4 regions of the Microbispora sp. GKU 823 genome follow, and region 1 is predicted to be linked to each of the others. Evidence: riboswitches for the same ligand, from Rfam matches in the RefSeq annotation. Region 1 holds a riboswitch; each other region holds the start of a gene.

Evidence for each region. Region 1 has a riboswitch for cyclic di-AMP ahead of B1L11_RS04700 (C40 family peptidase). Riboswitches for the same ligand answer to the same signal wherever they lie in the genome.
Region 2: it holds a riboswitch for cyclic di-AMP, as region 1 does, so the genes downstream of both, B1L11_RS35275 (C40 family peptidase) here and B1L11_RS04700 (C40 family peptidase) in region 1, are expected to answer to the same signal.
Region 3: it holds a riboswitch for cyclic di-AMP, as region 1 does, so the genes downstream of both, B1L11_RS24810 (glycoside hydrolase family 25 protein) here and B1L11_RS04700 (C40 family peptidase) in region 1, are expected to answer to the same signal.
Region 4: it holds a riboswitch for cyclic di-AMP, as region 1 does, so the genes downstream of both, B1L11_RS37400 (CHAP domain-containing protein) here and B1L11_RS04700 (C40 family peptidase) in region 1, are expected to answer to the same signal.

The regions. Positions count from the first base shown of each region.
Region 1 is NZ_MWJN01000005.1:104,968-108,881, reverse strand. Features, by position in the region: gene B1L11_RS04710 (hypothetical protein) at 1-790, shown strand, start outside; gene B1L11_RS49765 (NYN domain-containing protein) at 808-1,155, shown strand; gene B1L11_RS04705 (C40 family peptidase) at 1,305-2,267, shown strand; cyclic di-AMP (ydaO/yuaA leader) riboswitch at 2,581-2,735, shown strand; gene B1L11_RS04700 (C40 family peptidase) at 2,810-3,382, shown strand; gene B1L11_RS04695 (hypothetical protein) at 3,487-3,914, shown strand, end outside.
Region 2 is NZ_MWJN01000099.1:6,043-9,956, forward strand. Features, by position in the region: gene B1L11_RS35265 (hypothetical protein) at 1-511, shown strand, start outside; gene B1L11_RS35270 (serine hydrolase) at 571-1,752, shown strand; cyclic di-AMP (ydaO/yuaA leader) riboswitch at 2,152-2,309, shown strand; gene B1L11_RS35275 (C40 family peptidase) at 2,494-2,943, shown strand; gene B1L11_RS35280 (MarR family winged helix-turn-helix transcriptional regulator) at 3,020-3,436, opposite strand; gene B1L11_RS48945 (hypothetical protein) at 3,498-3,701, shown strand; gene B1L11_RS35285 (alpha/beta fold hydrolase) at 3,650-3,914, shown strand, end outside.
Region 3 is NZ_MWJN01000050.1:10,427-14,340, reverse strand. Features, by position in the region: gene secD (protein translocase subunit SecD) at 1-1,482, shown strand, start outside; gene B1L11_RS24810 (glycoside hydrolase family 25 protein) at 1,544-2,266, opposite strand; cyclic di-AMP (ydaO/yuaA leader) riboswitch at 2,279-2,424, opposite strand; gene uppS (polyprenyl diphosphate synthase) at 2,762-3,418, shown strand; gene B1L11_RS24800 (oxygenase MpaB family protein) at 3,415-3,914, shown strand, end outside.
Region 4 is NZ_MWJN01000113.1:2,710-6,623, forward strand. Features, by position in the region: gene B1L11_RS37390 (PHB depolymerase family esterase) at 1-94, shown strand, start outside; gene B1L11_RS37395 (DUF305 domain-containing protein) at 240-857, shown strand; gene B1L11_RS37400 (CHAP domain-containing protein) at 920-1,699, opposite strand; cyclic di-AMP (ydaO/yuaA leader) riboswitch at 1,867-2,009, opposite strand; gene B1L11_RS37405 (dienelactone hydrolase family protein) at 2,379-3,122, shown strand; gene B1L11_RS37410 (DUF6295 family protein) at 3,134-3,421, shown strand; gene B1L11_RS37415 (GNAT family N-acetyltransferase) at 3,495-3,914, opposite strand, start outside.

The DNA of each region.
Region 1 (3,914 bases):
CAGCGCGCCGATCGCGGCCAGCTGGAGAACGACAAGGAGTTCCGCGAGCGGGTGGCCGAGACGGTGGAGGCCGCCTGGCCCGAGCTGGTGGCGAGCCTGGCCGCAGGGCACGGTGCCCCCCGCGGCCGAGCCGGTGCTGGTCGCGGCGGCGGCCTACCTGACCCGCCCGCCCGGCTGGCCGGACCTGATCGAGCAGGCGCGGGCCGATCTGGAACACGCCGCCGCCGCGGGCACCCAGCGGGAGCAGGCGGAGACGCGGCTGCGCGAGCAGCTCGCGGCGCAGCGCGCCTCCGCCAAGGAGGAGATCGACCGGGTGCGCGAGCAGCTCAAGGCGGCCCGCGCGGAGAACTCCGACCTGCGGCGCAAGCTGCACGACGCCCGCGAGCGGGTCAGGGCCGCCGAGGCGCGGGCGGCCGAGCTGGAGGCGGAGACGGCCGAGGCGCGGTCCAAAGCCGCGAGCGCCAACGGCGCGGCCGAGACCGAGCTGCGCCGGCTCAGGGAGCGCCTGGCGGACGCCGAGCGCCAGCTGGAGGCCAGCCGCAGGGCCGCCCGCGAGGGCCGCAGCATCGAGGACGCCCGGGGTGCGGGTGCTGCTGGACGCGCTCCAGGACGCCGCCGCCGGCCTGCGCAAGGAGCTCGGCCTGCCCACGACGATCAGCAGGCCGGCCGACTACGTGAACGCGGTGCTGCCGGGCGAGGCGGGCGTGACGGCCGTGCCCGCGCGGGCGCTGGCCAACGACGACCCCCAGCCTCCTCGACCAGCTCCTGGCCATCCCTCATCTGCATCTGATCGTCGACGGCTACAACGTGACCAAGACCGGCTATCCGTCGCTGACCCTCGCCGACCAGCGGGCCCGGCTGCTGACCGGGCTCGGCGGGCTCGCCGTGCAGACGCGGGCGGAGGTGACGTGCGTGTTCGACGGCGCCGAGCTGAACGGGCCCGTCCAGGTGTCCGCGCCGCGCGGGGTGCGGGTGATGTTCAGCGCGCCCGGGGAGATCGCCGACGACCTCATCCGCACGCTGGTGCGCGCGGAGCCGCCGGGGCGGGCCATCGCGGTGGTCTCCTCCGACCGGGAGGTGGCCGAGTCGGTGCGCCGCATGGGCGCCCGGCCGGTGCCCTCGCTCCTACTGCTGCGCCGTCTCGGGCGCGGCTGAGGCGCCGTACGCGCGCTCCGGCCCGGCGTCGTCACCGTACGTGATGACTGCCGCGAATACCTGCGAATAGGTTGAAGCATCAAGATCGCCTAGATAGAGTCGCGCCGCAGGTTTCGTTGATCTAAGAGGTTGATCCTCAAGGGGGCTCAGTGCGAGGGCGTGTGCCGGTGGCCGCCGGTCTGGCCGCCGTGGTCCTGCTGACGCCGGTGACGGGCGCGCAGGCGGATCCGAAGCCCACAGTCGCGCAGGCCAAGGCGAAGTTGAACAAGCTCAACGAGCAGGCCGACAAGCTCGTGGACCGCTACAACGCGGCCAACGAGAAGTGGAAGAAGGCGAGGCAGAAGTACCTCGCGATCAACGACGACTACAAGAAGCAGAACGTCCGGGTCGAGGCGCTCCGCTCCGGGCTGGTCTCGATGGCCGTCAGCAGCTACCAGGTCGGCGAGATGGGGTCGTGGGGCGGCGTCTTCTACAGCGCCGACCCCGATGCCATGCTCAGCGGCCTCGCCACGCTCAACCACATGTCGGCCGAGCGGGCCGGGCGGCTCAGGGAGTACGAGGGCGCGATCAAGGACCTCAAGGACCGCCGCGACCAGAGCAAGGTGGTGTACCAGGAGGCCGCCGACGTCAAGAGCGAGCTCGCCGACGAGAAGGAGAAGGTCGACAAGCTCGTCAGGGAGCAGATGAAGCTGCTGCGCTCGCTCGGGACGTACAACCCCGGCAACCCCAACAGCGCCGGCATCGTCTACACCGGGCCGGCGTCCGGCAACGCGCTGGCGGCCCTCCAGTTCGCCTACAAGCAGGTCGGCAAGCCGTACCGCTACGGGGGCACGGGACCGGACGCCTGGGACTGTTCCGGGCTCGTGCAGGCCGCGTGGGCGGCTGCGGGCGTGACGCTGCCCCGGACCAGCTACGAGCAGTGGGCCTGGGGTGCGAGCCGCAGGGTCTCGCTGGACGAGCTCCAGCCGGGCGACCTGCTCTGGCACGCCGGGTACGGGCACGTCGGCATCTACGCCGGCGACGGCAAGGTCGTCCACGCGCCGCAGACCGGCGATGTTGTGAAGATTGTCACACTCGCCGAGTATCACGCCATCGGAGCTGTCCGCCCCTGAGGGCCCGGCCTTCTATGTGAACTTCTGTGCCTTTTGTGACTCATGTGACCCGGTTTACCCGTTGATGCCGAGATTGTGAGCAGAGTCACACTTAGCCTTTCGCGATGCGGGTAAGCTGCGGTTTCTTCTTCGCCGCCTCTGTTATCCGATCTTTATCCGGCGGGAGGGCTTTGCCGAACGCGGCGAGTCCTCGGTAGCTTCTGGGCCGCGGCGAGCACGCCTCGCCGCGGCGCACCCGGTCCGGCCGGCCGTCGCGCAGTCATCCACCGTCACCGGCGCTCTCCATCACCCTCCCCCTCGCGGGATCCCTCAGCGCCGGTGGCTGCCGAGTCCGTGCAGTCAGGAGGCACGGAGCCGGGGAACCATCGACCTTCACGCGAAGGTCCGGGGTGAATCGGCGCATCGCGCGCCGTAGGGCGACTTCCCCGCCCGAACCCGTCAGCTAACCCGGTAGGCGTGAGCGGAAGACCCGAGGAGAGATCCTGTCTACCACCCCCTCTAGCCTGTCCCGTCTTGCCCGAATTGCCCTTGGTGGTGCTGCTTTGACGGCATCCGTCGGGGTCGCCGGTGCGCATCCGGCGGCGGCGGACACGGTGACGGTCACGGTCGTCAAGACGGCCCCAGCCACGAAGACGGCCACGAAGACGGCCACGGCGAAGAGCGCGAACACCGCCGCCCGCAGGGCCGCCGCGAAGAAGCAGCAGACCAAGAAGCGCGCCGCCAAGCGGAAGGTCACCAGGGTCGCGCTCCAGCGGGCCAAGGCCCAGCGTGCGGTGAAGGTGGCCGAGAAGCAGATCGGCGACCCCTACCGCTACGGAGCCACGGGACCGGGCGCGTTCGACTGCTCGGGCCTGGTCCAGTACGCCTGGCGCAAGGCGGGCGTACGGCTGCCGCGCACGACGTGGTCCATCCGCAGCGCGGTCAGGAAGAAGGTGTCCTGGGGGAACTTCAAGCCCGGTGACCTGATCTTCACCAGCGGCGGCGGCCACGTCGGCATGTACGTCGGCCACGGCAAGATGATCCACGCTCCGCACAGCGGCACGCGGGTGCGGATCGACAAGCTGGACGCCTACAGGAGGAGCACCTTCGTGGGTGCCGTCCGCCCGGGCGTCTGACGGGCACCGGTCACCAGCCCCCTCGACCGGCGCCGTCCCTACGGCCCCGTCCACCTCGCCGAGGTGGACGGGGCCGGTGGCGTGTGCTGGCTACCATGCACGGCGTGACTGCCACGAGCGGTGTGCCCGGAGGCGTGCCCGGCGTACGCCCCGAGGCCGGCCGGCGCCACCCCGAAGCTCCGCCTCATCGGGTCCGTCCCCGTGCGACCACGGCCGTGGCCGTCGCGCTGGCCGTGCTGCTCGCCGGGCCCGCCGCCGCGGCCCCGCCCGACCCGCTGCTCGCCCTGCGGCTGGCTGCCCGGGCCGCCGTGCGGGAGCACCCGGGCATGTGGACCGGCGCCTCCGTCGCCCGCGGCGAGCGCGCCGTCGTCGTCGGGTCGCCCCGGCCGCTGGTCGCCGAGATCGCCGCGCTGGCCGATCGCGCGGGCCGCACGGTGAGGAGGATCTGGGGCGGGTACGGCGGCGCGGTGGTCCTCGTGCCGCGCACCGAGGAGCAGGCCGCCGTGCTGGCCGCGCCGGCGAACGTGGACGG
Region 2 (3,914 bases), on a different contig from region 1:
TCGTCCCGCGATCATGCGGTGGAACGGAAGGTCCTGGGCGCTGATGCCCACACCCGCGATCAAGCTTCCCGCGCCCGACGCCGCCGCGGTCCTCAACGACATCGCCGTCGTGAGCCCCGGCAACGTGTGGGCCGTCGGCGGCGTCACCTGGGAGGGCGCCGACGACGAGGGTGACGACGTGACCTACAGCCGGACCCTGGTCATGCGCTGGAACGGCCGTTCGTGGCTCGCCTCGGTCGGTACGGCCAACGCCCAGCCGTACACGGAGGTGGAGCCCGACGGCAAGGGCGGTATGTGGGTCGTGCAGGGCAACTGGAACTCCACCTTGTGGCACGTCACGGGTTCGGCCTGGCGGAGCACCCCGCTCCCTCGCAAGGCCGGCACCGACGCCGCGCTGTTCTCGATCGCGCGCAGGCCCGGGACGGCGACGCTGTGGGGGGCGGGATTCACCGTGCCGCAGGGCGACCCCGACGATCCCTCGGCCAACGGCACTTTCTGGCGTACGCGCTGACCGGCTGGAATCGCCACATCGTGCACCGGTAGGAGTGGCCGAAGGCGGAGAGGGTGAGCATGCGGCGGAGCGAGTCCCCCATCGCGCGGGGCGTCCTGACGCTGACTCTCGCGGCCGCCGCCTTCGGCTCGGCGTGCTCGGCCGGGTCCCGGACCACACCACCGCAGACGCGGACAGGTCTTCCCACCCCGTCGGCCGCCCTCCGTCCCGCCACGACCGCCTATCCGGGAGCGGAATGGCGTCGCATCAGCCCGGATGACGCCGGTTTCGACCGCGCCGGGTTGGAGAAGATCGCTCTCGATGCCGGGAGGAGAGGCGCGAACTGCCTGGTCGTGATCCGGCACGGGCGACTCGTGGCCGACTGGTACTGGAACGACGCCGACACGACCACCAGCCAGGAGGTTTTCTCCGCGACCAAGTCCTACGCCGGCACCCTGGTCGGCATCGCCGAAGCGGAGGGCAGGCTTTCCATCGATGACAAGGTGTCTGAGTACGTCCCCGAGTGGGCCGGCACCCCCTCGGCAGACGTCACGATCAAGGACATCCTGAGCAACGTCTCCGGCCGGCACTGGGATTTCGACACCGACTACCGCCGCCTCGTCCGGGCCGCCGATCGCACGGGCTTCGCCGTCGGTCTCGCCCAGGACGCGGCCCCCGGGGACGTCTGGGCATACAACAACTCCGCCATCCAGACGCTCGATGCCGTGCTCACGAAGGCGACCGGGCAGAGTCCTGCGGCGTACGCGCAGGAGAGGCTTTTCGGCCCCCTCGGCATGAGCCGCTCGAGGATGACCCTTGATGGAGCCGGCAACACCAACATGTTCTCCGGCCTGAACTCCACCTGCGAGGACATGGCCCGCTTCGGCTATCTCTTCCTACGGGAAGGAAACTGGCAGGGGAAGCAGATCGTCCCCCGGCGGTGGGTCGAGGCGGCGACCGGCCGGCCGTCGCAGAAGTTGAACGCCGCGTACGGCTACCTGTGGTGGGTGAACGCCCGCGGTCCCGTCGTCGACCCGCTGAAGCCCAGCACGAGAGAGCGGAGTTCCGCCGCGCCACGCCGGCGCCTGGTCGAGGGCGCACCTCACGACATGTACTGGGCACTGGGTTTCGGTGGTCAGGTCATCCAGGTCGATCCCGGCTCGGACACGGTCGTCGTACGGCTCGGACGGAATGTCCCGAGAGACCGATACGGGCCTGCCGAAGCCGCCGAAGTGGTGACCACGGCCCTCGTGAAGCCGTAGAGGGACCACCGCCACGGGAGCCGGGGCGCTCGACGGCCGGGATCGGGGAGTAATACCAACTGGTGCAGAGCGGCGATGACCTCACCGCGCACGACTCAGTCCCCGCGAGCCGTTCGCGGGCTGTATGTGCGTGCGTTGACGGCCCGGAAGACGCGTAACGCATGTGACGAGCGTCACATACATCAGCCTATGGACATCCCGTGACCTGCGGTTATGCGCTTTTGATCCTTTTTACGTGATCCTTACCTTTTTGGGGCCTTTGCGACTACATGGGGCAAGTTGGTAGTTTCCTTGCCCTACGACGGGGTCCACGTGACGCCGCCGTTACGAACCCGGCCGGCCCGTGTTCGAAAACGACCATCCACTGTCACCGTCGCCACGTCCTCTCCGCCCCCCTGGGCGGCGGTGATGCCGAATCCGTGCAGCAAGGAGGCCCGGAGCCGGGGAACCAATCGACCTTCGACGAAGGTCTGGGGTGAATCGGCGCGTCAGCGCCGTAGGGCGACTTCCCCGCCCGAATCCGTCAGCTAACCCGGTAGGCACAAGCGGAAGACCCTAGGGAGAGATCCCCTGTCTACCAACTCCACCACTCTGCTCCGCATTGCCTGCGTCACGATCAGTAGCGCGGCACTCACCGCCTCCGCAGGAGCCTTGAGCGCGCTCCCCGCGGCCGCCGCGTCGGGGGCGGTGGCAGCCCCACCGGCGGCCTCGACGGTCATCCCACCCGAGCCCCCCGCTACGGTGACCACCCCGGACAACGGCGAGGTCCCCGCGGCGTCCACGGCGGACGACTCCGCGAACACGAAGGTCACCAAGTCGGCCCTCCAGCAGGAGAAGGCCGAGCACGCCATCAAGGTGGCGAAGAAGCACCTCGGCGATCCGTACGTATGGGGCGCGACGGGCCCACGGGCGTTCGACTGCTCCGGGCTCGTCCAGTTCGCCTGGCGCAAGGCCGGCGTCAAGCTCCCGCGCACGACATGGTCGATGCTCGATGCCGTCAAGAAGAGGGTCTCCCTGGCGCACCTCAAGCCCGGCGACCTCATCTTCACCAGCGGCGGCGGCCACGTGGGCATGTACATCGGGCACAAGAAGGTGATCAGCGCCCCGCACAGCGGCGCGGTGGTCAGCGTCGACAAGCTCAACGGTTACTGGAGGAGCAGCTTCCTCACCGCCGTACGCCCCGGGGTCTGACAGCGGGGCCACGGAGAAATCCTCGGCGGAGATGTCCCCGGCGCACGCCGCCGCCCGGGGCATCTCGCCGATCGAACTACGCGCCGTCCGCGATGAGGCGTCGGAGCAGGACCAGCAGGGTCCCGCGGTCCGTGTCCGACAAGGCGGTGTAGCACCTGGCGAGCACCTCGTCGGCGACCTTGTGCCCGGTTTGCAGGACCTGCTCGCCGGAAGGGGTGAGATGGTGCTCGATGCGCCGGCCGCGCCCGGGCCGGCGCTCGATCCATCCCTGGGCGACCAGCCGACCGGCGAGGGTCCCGAAGGCCTGCTCGGTCTGGAAGGTGGCCGCGGCCAGTTCCCGGGCCGACGCCCCGGGAGAGCGGCTGATCGCCCGGAGGGCGTCCCACTGGGCCAGCGTCGCGCCGATCGCCGACAGCCCGCTCTCCAGGGCCCGGTGCTGCCGATACTGAGCCTGTTTGACGGCTCGTCCGAGTTCTTGCAGATCGCCGTGCACGGTACAAGCTTAGTACGATACTAAGCTAGTTTAAATAAACATGTTTAGTTATGCTGTGCCCATGACCACGATCTCGCTCTACGACGACCTGTCCCTCACCGTGTCGGAGGCCGGAACCGGCCGACCGGCCCTGATCCTGCACGGCGGCGGCGGCCCCGCCACGGTCGCCGGCTCGCCCGGCACCTTCATCGGACGACACACGCCATCACGCCTGTGCACCCCGGCTGGGACGGCACGCCCCGCCCTCCATGGCTCACCGGCATAGACGACCTCGCCCTGGCCTACCTGCACTGCCTGCATCGGCTCGGACTGCGCGACGTCCTCGTCGTCGGCTCCTCCCTCGGCGGCTGGATCGCCGCCGAGATGGCCGTACGCGACACCGCGGGGATCATCACCGGCCTGGTGCTGATCGACGCCGTCGGCGTGCACGTCCCCGGCGAGCCGATCCGCGACTTCTTCTCCCTCGACGCCCGCGGCG
Region 3 (3,914 bases), on a different contig from region 1:
GTCGGCCCGACCCTCGGCGCCGACGCCATCACGGCGAGCGCCAAGGCCGGCGTCGTCGGGGTGATCCTGACCGCGGTGTTCATCGGCGTCGTCTACCGGCTGGTGGGCGTGCTGGCCGCGGTCGCGCTCGCCTGCTACGGCCTGATCTCGTACGCCGGGCTCGTGGCCATGGGAGCAACGCTCACGCTGCCCGGCCTGGCCGGGTTCGTCCTCGCGATCGGCATGGCGGTGGACGCCAACGTGCTGGTCTTCGAACGGGCCAGGGAGGAGTACGGCGCGGCGCCCCGCCGGGGCCTCAAGGCGGCCCTCGACCGGGGCTTCAAGAACGCCTGGAGCGCGATCGCCGACTCCAACATCACCACCCTGCTCGCCGCGGGGCTGCTGTTCTGGCTCGCCTCCGGGCCGGTGAAGGGCTTCGGCGTGACGCTGGCCATCGGCGTGCTCGCCTCGCTGGTCTCGGCGATGCTGATCACCCGGGTGCTCGTCGCCGCCCTGATCGGCAGGATCGGCCCCCGGGCCTCCGGCATCGGCTCGATCGGCCGGGTCAGGACCTGGCTGACCCGGCGCGACCCGGACCTGATGCGCGGCAGGCGGCTGTGGCTCGCCGTCGCGGCCGGGCTGCTCGTGCTGGCGGGGGCCGGGCTGGTCACCCGTGGGCTGAACTACGGCGTCGAGTTCACCGGCGGCCGCATCGTCGAGTTCGGCACGAGCAGGCCGGTCGACGTCGCCACGGCGAGACAGGCGGTGGCGGACGCCGGGTTCCCCTCGGCCGTCGTGCAGCAGTCGGACGACGCGATCTCGGTGCGCACCGGGCAGATCGGCGCCGACGACGTGATCCGCATGGAGGAGGCGCTCGACCGGCGCGTGGGCGAGGTCACCAAGCAGCGTGACGAGCTCATCGGGCCGAGCCTCGGCGAGGAGTTGCGCCGCAACGCGCTCATCGCGCTCGCCGTCGCGCTCGCCGCGCAGCTCGTCTACCTGGCGTTCCGGTTCCGGTGGACGTTCGGCACGGCGGCCGTGGCGGCGCTGTTCGTGGACGCGGCCGTCGTCGTCGGAGCGTTCGCCTGGATGGGCAAGCCGATCGACGGGGTGTTCCTGGCCGCGATGCTCACGATCATCGGCTATTCGGTCAACGACAAGGTCGTGCTGTTCGACCGGGTACGCGAACTGTGGCCGGTGCGGAGCGGGGAACCGTTCGGCCGCGTGGTGAACAGCGCGATCCTGCAGACCGTGCCGCGCACCGTCAACACCGGGCTGGGGGCGCTGTTCATCCTGGCGGCGCTGGCGGTGTTCGGCGGCGACTCACTGCGCGACTTCGCCGTCGCCCTGCTGATCGGCATCATCGTGGGGACGCTGTCGTCGTCGTTCGTGGCCGGGCCGGCAGCGATCGCGCTGGAGAGGCGCACCACCCAGCCGCCGCCGGCTCCCGCCGCCCCGCGTGCCAGGCCCGTACGGCGCGACGGCTCCGGCGCAGTGGTCTGACGTGATCTGATCGGCCGGGCTAGGCCCCGGGGTGGGGTGTCCCGCCCCGGGGCCCGTACGGCTACGGACGGCCGAGCGCGCGCAACTGGAGGGGCGTCAGCGCGGAGACGTTCTGGTCGATGGGCGAGTCGGTGTACTGGTGGATCGCCCAGGACTTCCAGTCGGCCGGCGGCGTGATGTCGCCCGGGGCCTTGCTGTAGTGGGCCACCCACAGCGGGTACTGGCCGAGGCCGTGGCCGTACTCGTTGGCGAAGTTCCAACCGCTGTAGAACATCGGCCTGGTCCCGGTCTTGGCCGTCACGTACTCCAGCCAGGTCTTGGCCCACTGATTGACGTGCTCGACGGACTCGCCGTCGCTGGTCTCCAGGTCGAGCACCAGGATGTCGCCGGGCTTGCTCGGCTGCGCGTTCACCACCTCGAGGAAGTGGTCGGCCTCGGCGATGGGGTCGTTGGAGGGATGGCCGTAGTGGTAGACGCCGCGGACGATGCCCTTCTTCTCCAGCTCCCGCCAGTGGCGGGGGAAGGACGAGTCGGTCCACGAGGTCCCCTCGGTGGCCTTGATGAAGCCGAACTGCGCGCGGCTGTTCATCCAGTCGTGGTCGGCCTCGTAGCCGGAGACGTCCTGGCCGTACGTGTGCGGGTTCGCGTAGGCCGGGGCGGGCAGGACGACGGCCGCCGTGACGGTGGCCGTGGCGGCCGACATCGCGAGGGTCGCCGCCGCGAGGGCGGAGCGCAGGCGCCGGCGGGAGGGCCGGCTCCCGAGGGAGAGCCGATGGCTGGACATGACGGGGTTGACTCCTTGCTTCCATGCCGCCTACCGGGTTAGCTGACGGGTTCGGGCAGGAAGTGCCCTACGGGCGCATCTGGGGGCCTGCGCGCCGATTCACCCCGAAGAGAGTGGGTCCCCGGCTCCACATGACGCGGATTCGGCGGCCGCGCGGTCATCGCGCGGTCCGGGCAACGACACGGCAAGGGTTACGACGGCGGAAGTCGGTCGGTTACCCATTCCGTGTGCCCTAAAGGTACACACACCACCAGAATGGTGTAAACAGGATAAAACACGTCTTTACCTGGCTCGACACCGGCCCGGGCCGCCCCGCCGGACAAGCGGGGGCCGCGATTACCAACAATCGGTGTTCACCGCGTCACCTTCTGTGAAAGAGTCCCTCTCCGGAGGGATTCGACGAGTGACTTCGGTAGGGCGGGTGGGGTGAGAGGCATCCCTCGTCACGTCGCCTGTGTCATGGACGGGAACGGCCGGTGGGCCGCGTAGCGGTCGATGCCCCGCACCGCGGGGCATCGGGCGGCCGAGGCCGCCGTGATCGACGTCATCGAGGCGGCCCACACGGCCGGCGTCGAGTGGCTGAGCCTGTACGCCTTCTCCACCGAGAACTGGCGGCGGCCGGCCGCCGAGGTCGACGTCCTGCTGCGGCTGGTGCGGCGCGCCATCCGGAAACACGCCCTGGCACTGCACACACGCGGGATCCGCTGCCGGTTCCTCGGGGTCACCGATCCGCGGATCCCGCCCGCGCTGGCCAGGGACATCGCCGACCTCATGGCGCTGACCCGCGACAACCGGCGGATGACGTTGACGGTGGCGTTCGACCACGGCGGCCGCCGCGACATCGTCGAGGCCGCCCGGTCGCTGATCCGCGACGGGGTGCCGCCCGAGCAGGTCACCGAGGAGAGTTTCGCCCGCCGGCTGCCCCACCCCGACATGCCGGAGGTGGACCTGGTCATCCGCACCTCCGGAGAACAGCGGATCTCCAACTTCATGCTCTGGCAGGTGGCCTACGCCGAATGGGTCTTTCCCCCGGTGCTGTGGCCCGACTTCCGGGCCGAGCACTTCTGGGAATGCCTGGAGGTCTACCGACGGCGCGACCGCCGGTTCGGCGGCGTACAGGCACCGGCTCCTACAGGAAAGGGATGTCGATGAGCGACGCAGCAGCAGCCGGAACCGACGCCGATCCGCTCGGTCCTGGATCGATGCTCTACCGGTTGACCCGGCAGGCACGCTGGGGGCTGGTGGCGACCCGGGCCATCGTCCTGGAGGCGGCGCACCCGCAGATCGGCGCCGCGCTGATCACCAACTCGACCTTCGTCGCGCACCCCTGGCGGCGGCTGCGCAACACCGTGCTCAGCTCACAGCGGATGGTCGACCCCGACGCGCGGATCCGGCAGCGGGAGGCGGCTCGGCTCAACCGCCTGCACGCCCGCATCACCGGCACCGACGCCGAGGGCCGCCCGTTCAACGCCGCGGATTCCGAGGCGCGTGCCTGGGTGGTGGCGACGCTCTTCGAGTCCACGGTCACGATGTGCCGGCTGAGCGGCGAGTCCGTCGACGGCCCCACCTTGGACCGGCTGTACGCCGAGTTCCAGGCGTTCCTCGCCCTGATGGACCCCTACGGGGGCAAGCTTCCGCCCACGGTGCG
Region 4 (3,914 bases), on a different contig from region 1:
GAACGACGCGATGGGCCTGTGGAACACCTTCACCACGCACGCGCTGCGCCAGACCGGCCCGGACTACTGGGTGCTCGCCGACGGCCAGTGCTGACCGGCCCCGCTCAGATCACGTTCAGGGCTGACGGGAAGGTTCCGCGGGACGGGGTACGACAAGCCGACGGGGCGGCGGCTGCCCGGGGATGGTCGCCGCCATCGGCACTGCGGGCAGGGCGGCGGGACCGAGGAGGTGTTGGCCGATGAGGGGACGTGTTCTGCCGGTGGCCCTGCTGACGGCCGATCTGCTGGTCGGCGTGGCCGGCGCGTACGGCTCCGCCGCCTGGGCCGGGACGGCTTCTTCGCCGCCCGCGCTCACCGCGTTCACCGCGCTGGCCGGGCCTGCCGCTACGACGCCGGCGGCCGACCACAACGACCAGGACGTCATGTTCGCCCGGATGATGATCCCGCATCATCGTCAGGCGGTGGAGATGGGGAGGCTGGCCGAGGGCCGCGCGGCGGATCCCCGGGTCGCGCGGCTCGCCCGGCGGATCGAGGCCGCGCAGGCTCCCGAGATCCGGACGATGAGCGGCTGGCTCACGGCCTGGGGCGAGCCGGCGCCCGGCGGGAGCCCCGGGCCGGCGCACCACGCCATGCCCGGAATGATGTCCCCCGAGGACATGCGGCGTCTCGAACGGCTGTCAGGACGCGCCTTCGACCGGGCCTTCCTCACGATGATGATCCGGCACCACGAAGGCGCCGTCGCCATGGCGCGCGACGAACTGCGCACCGGGGTCTACGAGCCGGCCCGGCGGATGGCGGCGTCCATCGTCTCCAGCCAGTCGGCCGAGATCAGGGAGATGAAGAGCCTCCTGGGATGAGGCCGCCGCGATGGCCGGAGCCGGCAACGCGACACCCGCAGATCCGGGAAGGCGGCGGGAGGTCACCCACGCTTGCGGTGCCGTCCGCCGGACGTCGCCGCCGCGGCCTTGAACCGCAGTCCGGTCACGGCGGTGGAGACCACCGCGAACAGCAGACCGGCCGGCAGGACGGCGTCGCCGGGCGACCACACGAGGTCGAGCGACTGCCCCTGGGTGGCCGCCATGTTCCTGGTGGTGGGCCCCGCGCCCTGAACGCTCGCATGCACGGCCGCCACGGGCTGGATCGTCACCGGCGCCTTCGGCGTCACCTTGACCTTGCGCGGCAGGCCGTACCCGACGATCTTGCTTTTGTCGCGCACCTTGCGCTTGAGCCACACGCCGTCGACGTTGCCCTCGATCGTGTGGACCTTCCCGCCGACGACCTTCTCGACGATGCCGACGTGGTCGATGTCGCGGATCTTCTTCGACCCCGACCAGGCGAAGAAGACCACGGCGCCCGGCTCGGGCTTGCCGCTCCAGGCGTGGTGCTCCTTGAACCACTTGGCGTGCCGCGTGGTCAGCGCGAACTCGCCGACGTGGTCCTGCACCCCGGCCCGGTCCGCCGCCCAGGAGACGAACATGTCGCACCAGGGAGCGGTCGTGAAATCGGGGTCCTTGGCGACGTTGTCGGCGTACCACTTGCCGAACTTCGTGTGTTTTCCGGCTCGTTCGCGGTAGCCCAGTTCGGGGCGGACGGCGTCGAGCAGCTGTCGAGCAATCGGATCGGTGGAAATCGGAGGCTCCTCATGGCGCGCTTCGAGACATGACGAACCGGCCCGCGGGGCGTGACGGCATGACGGCATGACCGGCCGGGGACACGGCCGCGGCGGGGCGGAATCAGAAACGGGAGATGTGGCAGCCCGTCACGGGCGCGCCATCACCCCGGAAGCCTGGAGACGTTCCAGGGCGGGCATGTGGTCCGGCGACGCGACGCGGACCGGGTGGGCAGGTGGAGCCGACACTCCACGCGCTCTCCTCTCCTTGGCCGCCTACCGGGTTAGCTGACGGGTTCGGGCCAGGAGTAGCCCTACCGGATGGTCCGGATTCACCCCAAGAGACGTGGGTCCCCGGTTCCCGGGATCGATGACTTCCGGGATTCGGCGGTCGCCGGTCGTCCTCGGGTTGAGGACCGCACACCGGCGAGACATCGGGAAGCTTAGTAGATAACAAGTGTGACACGACCAAAAACCCGGCAAAGGGCATCATTCTGGTCGCAGCCGTTCCGTGCTTCCGCAGGTCCTCACGGTCGCGGGCCGCCCGCGGTGAGATACGCCACACAGCGTCGTACGGCACATGCGCCCACACACTCGGCAAGGGGTCAGAGGCGGCAAGGATGCCGCTGTTGAACACCCCGCCCGCGATGACGGCGACGCCGCGCCGCTCGCCGGCCGCGGCACTGCCGTATTCATCGGATCATTACCGGGCGGCTAGCTTAGTTAGCCAAGCTAACTGCTGGTCGCCACAGGGAAAAGGGACTTTCTTATGACGGACGCGATGTGGGCCGGTACGGTCGCCGTGACCGGGCACGAAGGGGCCGAACTCGAAGCGTACGCGGCCCGGCCGCTCGGCTCCGGCCCCTACGGCGGGGTCGTGGTCATCCACCACCTGCCCGGCTACGACGAGGCCACCAAGGAGATCGTCCGCAGGTTCGCCGCGCACGGCTACGCGGCGATCTGCCCCAACCTGTACTCCCGGGAGGGCGCCGGGGTCAGCCCGGACGACCAGGCCGCCGCGGCCCGGGCCAAGGGGGGCGTCCCCGACGAGCAGCTCGTCGGGGACGTCGCCGGCGCCGCGGCGTACCTCAAGGGCCTGGAGCACGCCAACGGCAAGATCGGAGTGATCGGCTACTGCTCGGGTGGGCGGCAGACGTTCCTGGCCGCCTGCTCGCTCCGGATCGACGCGGCCGTCGACTGTTACGGGGCCTTCGTGGTCACCGCGCCGCCCGCCGAATCCCCGCTCAAGGCCGAACCGCTGATCTCCCGGGCCGGCGACCTGTCCTGCCCGCTGCTCGGGCTCTTCGGCGCGGACGACAGGTTCCCCTCGCCGGACGAGGTGGCAGTGCTCTCCGCGGAGCTGGACAAACTCGGCAAGGAACACGAGTTCCACGTCTTCCCCGACGCCGGGCACGGGTTCTTCTCCGTGGACCGCCCCGCGTACCGGCCCGCCGCCGCGGTGGAGGGCTGGAAGAAGGTCTTCGGTTTCTTCAGCCGCCACCTCGCCGCCTGAGGAGAACAGGGATGTGCACCTATCTCACCGAGAAGATCCGGATCGACGGCGCCGCCAAGGGGGCGTCGGGCTGGTTCACGGTCACCGACGGCATGGTCTACGTCGACCATCCTTACCACGCGTGCCAGGAGCACACGGTGAACATCGACCTCACCAACCCGGCCGAGGGCCCGTCGGCCCGGGTCGCGATCGAGCTCACCGAGGAGGCGGCGCTCGCCCTGGTCGAGGCCATCCACAAGGCCCTGGCCGCGGCGCCGCCCGGGCTCGCGTCGGCCACCCGCCGGTCCCTTCCCGCCTGATCCCGCCTCGTCGCCGCCGCGCGGCGCCGCCCAGGGTGAGGGCAGGGCGCGGACGGCCGGCGGTCCGCGGTCGTCAGGCTTCGAGCGACATGTACAGGCGAGTGCCCCCTGGCCGGAAGCCCACGCGTTCGTAGACCCGGCGCGATCCCTCGCCGCCGTACTCCAGCCACACCGACCGTGCTCCCCTGGCGAGCATCGTCTCGGCGAGCGTGGCGGTGACCGCGGCGGCGATGCCCCGTCCGCGGAAGCCGGGGCGGGTGCCGACCCCGGCGAGTTCCGACGTCTCCACGGCCGGAGCGGAGCACATGGCCGCCCCGGCGCAGCCGCCGCCGGGCGCCCGGACGAACCGGACCGCGCCGCCGTTCTCCTCCGTACGGCGCAGCCGGGCCGCGCCCTCCGGCGACGCGGCGAACTCGCCGCCGAACGCCTCGGACAGGGCGGCGTCGATCGCCACGTAGTCCTCGTCCGTGGCCGGCGCCTCCACAGGGAGGAC